Regions from separate parts of the Terrabacter terrigena genome, predicted to be linked through region 2. Evidence: predicted binding sites of a transcription regulator. Region 2 holds the regulator's gene; the other holds the start of a gene.
The links. The regulator LexA, encoded in region 2, represses DNA repair genes until DNA is damaged. The targets are predictions, from matches to a motif close to TCGAACANNTGTTCGA.
Positions count from the first base shown of each region.

Region 1 (4,201 bases), on a different contig from region 2:
TGAGGAAGTAGGTCGCGTAGCCGAGCGTCTCGATGACGCCGAGCTCGTCCTCGAGCCGGTCGCTGACGGCACGGAGCTCGCTCTCTGAGCGGCCGGGGTAGCGGGTCGCGATGGACTCGCGGCACCGGCGGGCGAGGACGTGGTGCGGGTTGGTGCCGGGGCGGATGCCGAGCACGCCGGGCTCGGGCAGGTGGACCGAGCCGATGCCGAGGTCGGAACGGGGGTCCTGGATGCACTCGGTGGCGAGCGCCGTGGTGCGGGCGAGCAGCTCGCGCGCCTGCTCGCGGGCGAGCGAGCCGCCGCCGACGAGCCCGGGCCCCGAGACCTGCACGACGTCGAGGGCGAGGGCGTGCATGAGCGGCGTCGGGGACAGGTGCCCCGCCGTGGTGACGCGGTCGAGGTGGCGCGCATCGAGGGCGACGAGCCGGCGTGCGGCGTCGAGGACGTCGACGATGGCGGCATCCTGCGGGTCGGCGTGGCGCACCGCCGCGGTGATGACGCTCGGCACACCGACCTCGCGGGCGAGGGCGAGCATCCGCCCGGCCTGGCCGAGGCTGCCGGGCTGGTGCTCGGGCCCGCCGTGGCAGACGACCTCGACGACGACGGCATCGCGTGGCAGCAGCGCGACCCAGCGTTCCAGCGCCGCCCTGGCCCGGTCGCGTCGCTTGGCGAGCACCTCGCGGCCGACGTCGGAGTCGGGCCCCAGGAGCACGACGAGCCGGGAGGGGCCGCCGGCCACCGGACGCGCGTGCTCGGCCACGAGGCCCGCGGTGGTGACCGGGTTGCCGCGCTCTCCACGCAGGTGGGTCGCCGTGACGAGCCGGCAGAGGGCGGCCCAGCCCTGCCCCGGTGCGAGGCCGGTGGCGCTGCCACGGGCCAGCACCGTGACGCGTGGCAGGCGGGGGTCGACGAGTGCCCCACCGCGGACCGGGGTGCGCACGGGTCGACGCTGTCGCTCGGGGTGCTCAAGCCCGAGGGCGAGGTCGACACCGAGGACCGGCGCGACGTCGTGCTCCATGCAGGAGCGCACGAACTTCACCGCGCCGTAGAGCCCGTCGCGGTCGGTCAGCGCGAGGGCCGGCTGCCCGAAGGCCGCGGCTCGCTCGACGAGCTGGTGCGGCTTGGCCGTGCCGTAGCGCATGGAGTAGCCGGACGCGACGTGCAGGTGCACGAAGCTCTCACCGTGACCTGCCGTGGAACGGCGGCGCGCCGGGCCGATGCCCTCCACCGGCGACGGTGCGGTGCCGGGTGCGGTGCCGGTTGCGGTGCCGGTTGCGGTGCCGGTGGTGCTGGAAGCGGTAGTGGTGGTCATGCTGCTCACGCGCTGTTCGCCCGGCTCCTCGGGACGGGGGTGGCCGAGACGGGGGTGATCGACTGCGGCAACGGCATGGTCGCCGGGACCCCGAGGAGGTCCTGGACGATCTCGAGGAACATCTCGGCCTGACGCAGCAGGTCGTCGGCCTCGCGGGCACTGATGTGACCGCCTCGGTCGATGACCGACCGGTGGGCCGAGCACGCGGAGAAGAAGGCGGCCCACTCCCCCAGCTCGGGGGCCACGCCGGGCAGCACCTGCCAGACGCTGCGCGGCCGGGAACGGGGCGACGGCACGGTGCGAGCGGCGACGAGGGCCGCCGCAGCCCGCAGGGCGCCGAGGTGGGAGTCGCGGTAGCGCTCGGACGCATCGCTCGTGCGGCACGCGGACTCGAGGGTCGCGCGGCCCCGCTCGAGCAGGTCGAGCACGGCGGCCGAGATGGGTGGACGTCGCAGGTCGTGGGCGGCTGTCATGGTGGTTGCTCTCCTCTCTCGTCTCATGTCGGTCTCAGTCGGAGACCCGGACGAGCGACCACTGGTCGCCCCTCGGGGACTCGTCGTGGGCGAGGTCGTAGACCCCGGGCGCGAAGGACCAACCCGGGCTCGCCTCGACCCGCCAGACGTGCTGCTCGGCCGCTGCTGCGACCAGCGTCTCGCCGGGGCGCACCTGCGCCTCGTCGGCCTCGAGCGCGTCGCGCCACCAGGCGCGCCGCTCGCGCCACTGGGCGAGGACGCCGCGCACGACGTAGAGGCGACCGCGCCAGATGAACGCCTCCGGCGCCTGCCCCGCGGGGGACCCGGGCGCCTCTTCCTCCCGGCCCTTCTCCCGCTCCTGCTCTCTTCTCCGAACCCTCACCTGGACGGAGTCACTGAACCTACGCACCACGACACGTCTCCCTCGGACACGTCGGGCCGGACATCACGACCCGGACCACCCGCGCCCCACACGGGCGGCCCGACAACCAACCGACGACTGACTGACGAAACCAACAAAGTTCGAACACTTGTTCGATGTGAAGAGCGTAACCCCCGGCGCCGACACCGTGTCAAGAACGGCCAGGACGCCCGGTCCACAACCGTCGCCTGCCGTTCACCCCGACGTGGCCGACGGGCAGAACCGGACCAACAGGGTGGAGGGCATGAGACTCAGACGCGTCCTCATCGTCCTCACCACGACCCTCCTCGTCACGGGAGGTGGCACCGCCACGGCGACGGCCCTCGAGGCCACCGGCAACCCGTACCGTGCCACCGGCAACCCGGACCGTGCCACCGCCCAGCCCCTGGAACGGGCCCACGCCCACAACGACTACGAGCACGCACGGCCGCTCACCGACGCCCTCGACCACGGCTTCACCTCGGTCGAGGCCGACGTCTGGCTCGTCGACGGCGAGCTCTACCTCGGCCACGACGGCCCGGACCTGACCCGGACCCTCCGGAGCCACTACCTGGACCCGCTCGTGAAGCGGTTCCGCGCCAACGGCGGGTCGGTCTACCCCGGCTGGGCCGGCGAGCTGCGCCTGCTCATCGACGTCAAGTCCGACGGCCCCGCCACCTGGCCGGTCATCGAGCGCCAGCTGGCGGCGTACCCCGAGCTGATGACCGTCTACCGCCAGGGTCGCGTGCAGCAACGAGCCGTCACCGCGGTCGTCTCGGGCAACCGCGACCTGCCGGCCATGCAGGCGGCCACGACGCGCCGGTCCTTCTACGACGGCCGCCTCACCGACCTGGGCAAGGGCATCTCCCCCACGCTCATGCCACTCGTCAGCAACAACTGGTCGGCCGTCGGCTACACGGGCGGACCGTTCACCGACGCCCACCGTGCCCTGCTCCGCTCGTACGTGAACCGAGCCCACGCGGAAGGTTTCCAGATCCGCTTCTGGGCCACGCCGGACGCCACCGGCGACACCCGTGACACGGTCTGGGCCGAGGAGCTCGCGGCCGGTGTCGACGTCTACAACACCGACGACCTCGCGGGGCTCCAGTCGTGGCTCCTCACCCACGACCCGCAGGAGAGCTGACCCCGCAGCCGGCCACCCGGCACACGTGCACGAAACGGGCGAACCTGAGTAACCGTGCTCAGGTTCGCCCGTCCGCGCCCCGGCAGGCTTGGGGCCGCGGGTCCGGTCCGCGAACGGAGAGGCGCAGGGGTCCTGTCCGCTCACGGATCGGACCCGTTCCGCTGCCCGCGGCCGGCCACCCTCCCGCCAGCGCGTCCCGTTGCACGCCGCGAGGGAATACGGGAGCGTCGGTGACGTTGGACCTGAGCTCGGCCGACCGGTCCGGGCACTGGATGCACCGGCGTACCTGCGACCGGCGCACGACCGAAGGAGCGCCGTGGGCGCCGAGCTCATCCCCATGGCCTTCACCACCGGGTGGGGCAGCGGGGTCAACGCGTATGCCGTCGTGCTCGTCCTCGGGCTGGCCGACAAGATCTGGGGCTTCAGCCAGGTCCCCGACGCCCTGGCCCGCACCGACGTCCTCATCGCCGCCGGCATCCTCTTCGCCGTCGAGATGCTCGCCGACAAGATCCCCTACGTCGACTCCGTCTGGGACTCCGTGCACACGGTCGTCAGGCCGGCCGTCGGCGCGACCATCGGCTACCTCATCGGCCACGAGACGGCCGGGCTCGACGCGGCGATCGGTGCCGCCACCGGAGGCGTCACGGCGCTGATCTCGCACGGCATCAAGGCCGGCCTTCGAGCCGCTGTCAACACCTCCCCCGAACCGGCGAGCAACGTCGTCGTCAGCACCACCGAGGACGTCACGGTCACGGGGGTCATGGCACTCGCGATCGCGCACCCGTGGTGGGCCGCGGCGATCGCCTTGCTCCTCCTGGCCCTCGGCGCGTTCCTCGTCTACAAGCTCGCGGCCCGCATCAGGCGTTACAAGC
Region 1 covers NZ_JBHTKH010000003.1:192,782-196,982, forward strand. The annotation lists gene ACFQ2V_RS06820 (DNA polymerase III subunit alpha) at 1-1,312, opposite strand, end outside; gene ACFQ2V_RS06825 (SAV_6107 family HEPN domain-containing protein) at 1,318-1,785, opposite strand; gene ACFQ2V_RS06830 (DUF6504 family protein) at 1,820-2,197, opposite strand; gene ACFQ2V_RS06835 (phosphatidylinositol-specific phospholipase C/glycerophosphodiester phosphodiesterase family protein) at 2,451-3,329, shown strand; gene ACFQ2V_RS06840 (DUF4126 domain-containing protein) at 3,646-4,201, shown strand, end outside.
Region 1: a site for LexA is predicted at 2,308-2,323, ahead of ACFQ2V_RS06830 (DUF6504 family protein). Genes of this name have one in related genera too.

Region 2 (4,201 bases):
GCTGCCCCCAGTGCTGCCCGCAGTGCTGCCCAGCACCTGTCGCGCCGCCTGCTCGACTGCGTCGTAGCCATCGGCGGCCAGGCTCACGAAGCGACCGAGCTCGCGCAGCTCCCACTGCGTCGACGCGAGGCGCGTCTGCCAGGCGGCCGCCACCTGCGGCAGGCCCGAGGCGCAGCGGCCCCCCGGCAGGGCCGCCCCGACCGGGCGGAGGTCGTCGACGACCCCGAGCCGGCGCACCTGGGCCAGGACCTCCTCGATGGTGGCGGCGCTGGCTCGCAGCGTCGCGGTGTCGATCTCGTATCTCATCCCCTGCTCCCTTCCCGAGAGCAACCACGCTAGGTCGCCGGTGGCGGACCCGGTCGGCGTCATCCACAGCCCCGATGGACCGAGCGGGTGGACAGCAGAACGCCGCACCCCCTCCTCGGGGGTGCGGCGTCCGGGCGGGAACGACGGGGTCGAAGCGCCGCTACCGCCAGCCGCTGGAGGTGGAGCCAACGCGGCCGATGGGGTGGGGCGAGGCGAGCGCACGGCGAGTGCACGGCATACGCAATGAACCTCGAGCCCCGGTGATCCTGGAGAGCCCGGGCGTCACCGACCCGGGATGACGAGCTGCTGCCCGACGTGGATCTCGGTGGTGCTGAGGCCGTTGGCGACCTGGAGCTCGACGACGCCGTCGGTGACGGACAGCTGCGGCAGCTCGTGTGCGGCGATGCCCGACAGCGTCTGCCCCGAGGTGACCGTGACGGTGCGCGAGCCGGATGACGCCGACGCGAGCTGGCCGGCCAGCCCGACCGCGAGCAGCGAGACGACCGTTGCGACCAGCAGCGCGACGACGAAACGACCGAAGCGGGTCAGGCGAAGCGGCGGCCGCGCGGACCGGGCGGCGCGGACGGCCTCGCGCCCGGTCGGGACGAGGACGAGGTGCGGGCGCGCGACGGGCCGCGGCTCACTGGTCTGCGGCTGACGAACGGTCTCGAGGACGATGGCGCTCATGGTGACCTCCCCTTGCTCCTGATCTGGCGAACACGTGTTCGATAGAACGTCTGTACGATTTGTAGCACGTATGTTCGAGGAAGTCGAGACACGCATCGAACAGGTGTTTGGCAACTGTGTTCGAACCTCGGTACTCTTTCCTCACACCACACACCTCACCAGCCACCACTGACACTGGCCCTCGAGCAGCTCGCGAGCCGCTCACGAAGCCGGTCCAGCGCACGGTCTGACGAGCCGACGAAGGGGACACCATGGGCGTGACCGAGCTTCCCGATCGCGAGACCGGCGGCGCACTGACCGTGCGTCAGCGGCGAGTGCTCGAGGTGATCCGCAACTCCGTCGACCGCCGGGGCTACCCGCCGAGCATGCGCGAGATCGGCGACGCCGTCGGGTTGGCGAGCCCCTCCAGCGTCTCCCACCAGCTCAACGCCCTGGTGGCCAAGGGCTACCTGCGGCGCGACCCCAACCGCCCCCGCGCCCTCGAGATCGTCTCTCCTGACGCGACGGCCGAGGAGGTCGGGAGCCGCGGCGGCGACCACTACGACACCGAGACCGACTCGGGGGACGCCCGTCCGGAGGCCTCCTACGTGCCGGTGCTGGGGCAGATCGCCGCCGGCGTCCCGATCACCGCCGAGGAGGTCGTCGAGGACGTCTTCCCGCTGCCCAAGCAGCTCGTCGGCGAGGGCGACCTCTTCCTGCTCAAGGTCAACGGCGACTCCATGGTCGACGCCGCGATCTGCGACGGCGACTGGGTCGTGGTGCGCCAGCAGCAGCACGCCGAGAACGGCGACGTCGTCGCGGCCATGCTCGACAACGAGGCCACCGTCAAGACCTTCAAGCGTGTCGACGGCCACGTCTGGCTGATGCCGCACAACGAGGACTTCTCCCCCATCGACGGCGACCACGCCACGATCCTCGGCAAGGTCACCGCGGTCCTGCGCCGCATCTGACGGGCGGTCCGGCCGCGGCCCTTCCAGCAGGCGCATCGCCGCGGCGGACGCCAGACTCTGAGGACGTGAGTCCCGCAGAGGAGACCGCCATGGCAGCCGGGCGCACCCGCGACGTCGTCTACACCTACCGCTACCTGCGGGGCGCGATGATCGCCCTGCTGCTCATGCTGTTGCTGTCCGTGGCCTACCAGTGGTGGTGGGAGACCGACCACAGCTGCTGGCTCGGGTCGATCAGCGCCTACTACTACACGCCCGCGAGAACCGTCTTCGTCGGCTCACTCTGCGCGCTGGGCGCCAGCCTCATCGCCTACAAGGGGCACTCCTCCGAGGAGGACGTGCTGCTCAACTTCTCCGGCTTCATGGCGTTCGTCGTCGCCATGGTCCCGACGGTGCCCGACAACCGCTGCGGCCCGAACGCGTACGCCCAGACCCCGAGCGAGATCGCCGCGGCGGTGCGCAACAACATCTGGTCGCTGGTGGTCGTCGCGGTCATCGCGGCCGTGATCGTGGCAGCGCTCAAGCGGGGCGCCATGATGCGTGACGCGTCAGCCCGCCCCACCGCGCGGTCGGTACTCGTGACCCTGGCGTGCGGCGGCGTGCTGCTCGTCGAGCTGACCCTCTTCCTCGTCCTGCGCGACCGCTTCATCGCCCTGAGCCACGGCATCGCCGCCGTCACCATGGTGGCCGGGATCATCGCCGTCATGGTCCTCAGCGCCCTGCGCACCGTGGAGCGCCACCGGGCCGTCGGCGACGACGACGGCCGCGGCTACCGCCGCATCTACCTCGCCATCGCCCTGGCTCTCACGCTGGCGCTCGCCGCCACGGTCGTCGCCAAGCTCACCGTCACCGGCTTCGCCCACGTCGTCCTCGTCGCCGAGGTCATCGTCATCGTGCTGTTCGCGACGTACTGGGGCGTCCAGACGAAGGAGCTGTGGGACCTCGGCGAGGTCTCGGCCGACGAGGCCCGCGACCTCGGCGCCCCCGCCGAGTAGGCCACCTCGAGCGCCGAGGCCGAGCCCGCACCCCCAGACCCGGCCCGTCAGAGCCGCGCGTCGTCGGGCCCCGTCCCGACCTCCGGCAGGACGGCACACCACCTCGGCTCGCCCTCGGGCGGGCACCGGCGTCGCCCCGATCAGTGACCGAGCGCCTCGCGCAGCGCGGTGAGGGTGTCGCCGAGCGGCGCGTGGAGGCGGATCGTCGCCTCGGCGTCGCCCCGGGTTGCGGACCGGGTGACGATGGCGACGGGCACGTCGCGCTGGTGGGCCCGGCGCACGAAGCGGTAGCCGCTCATGACCGACAGCGACGACCCGAGCACGAGCACGGCGCCGGCCGCCTCGACGAGGCCGAAGCACCGCTCGACGAGCGCCCTGGGCACCGACTCGCCGAAGAAGACGACGTCGGGCTTGACGGTGTCGTTGCCGCAGACCAGGCATCTCGGCGCGTGGAAGGACTCGACGAGGGCGTCGGCGAGCACGATGTCGCCGTCGGGCCGCACCTGCTCGCCCCACTGCGACCCGAACGAGGTTGCCGCCTCGGCAAAGCGGGTCATGAAGCCGGGGTTGGCCTCGGTCATCCTCTCGTGCAAGCCGATCCGCGACGTGTACTCGCCGCAGGTGAGGCAGACCGCACGCTCGAGCGACCCGTGCAGCTCGATGACGTCGGTCGCCCCGGCGGCCTGGTGGAGGCCGTCGACGTTCTGGGTGATGACGGGCCCGACGTAGCCGGCGCGCTGCAGGTCGGTGACGACCCGGTGACCCTCGTTCGGTGCCGCCGCGTTGAACCGCTGCCAGCCGATGTAGCTGCGGGCCCAGTAGCGTCGGCGCGCCTCGCTGCTGCCCGCGAACTCGCCGTAGGTCATCGGCTCGACGCGGCGGGTCCCGTCCGGACCGCGGTAGTCGGGGATGCCGGACTCGGTGGAGAGGCCCGCGCCGCTGAGGACGACCACGCCTCCGCCGCTGACGAGGTCGACGAGGTCCTCGAAGGTGCCGAGGTCGTGCGTCTGGAGCGGCAACGTGCGCGAGGTCGACAGTCGGCTGGTCGCGCCCGTCGCGTTCGTCGCGGCGGTCGCACGAGAAGGTATGCCGGTCGGCTGGTGCACCCGGCAAGCCTACGTGTCGACACGACCCCTTCCTGATCGCGCGGAACTCACGGGATTCCATAATCACCGGTTATGATCGGTGCATGATCGACGCTGCGGGCCTCCGGGTCATGAAGGCCATCGCCGACGAGGGAAGCTTCACGAGCGCCGCCAACGCGCT
Region 2 covers NZ_JBHTKH010000009.1:123,846-128,046, reverse strand. The annotation lists gene ACFQ2V_RS14675 (hypothetical protein) at 1-306, opposite strand, end outside; gene ACFQ2V_RS14670 (LysM peptidoglycan-binding domain-containing protein) at 589-993, opposite strand; gene lexA (transcriptional repressor LexA) at 1,245-1,943, shown strand; gene ACFQ2V_RS14660 (hypothetical protein) at 2,033-2,935, shown strand; gene ACFQ2V_RS14655 (Sir2 family NAD-dependent protein deacetylase) at 3,076-4,041, opposite strand; gene ACFQ2V_RS14650 (LysR family transcriptional regulator) at 4,125-4,201, shown strand, end outside.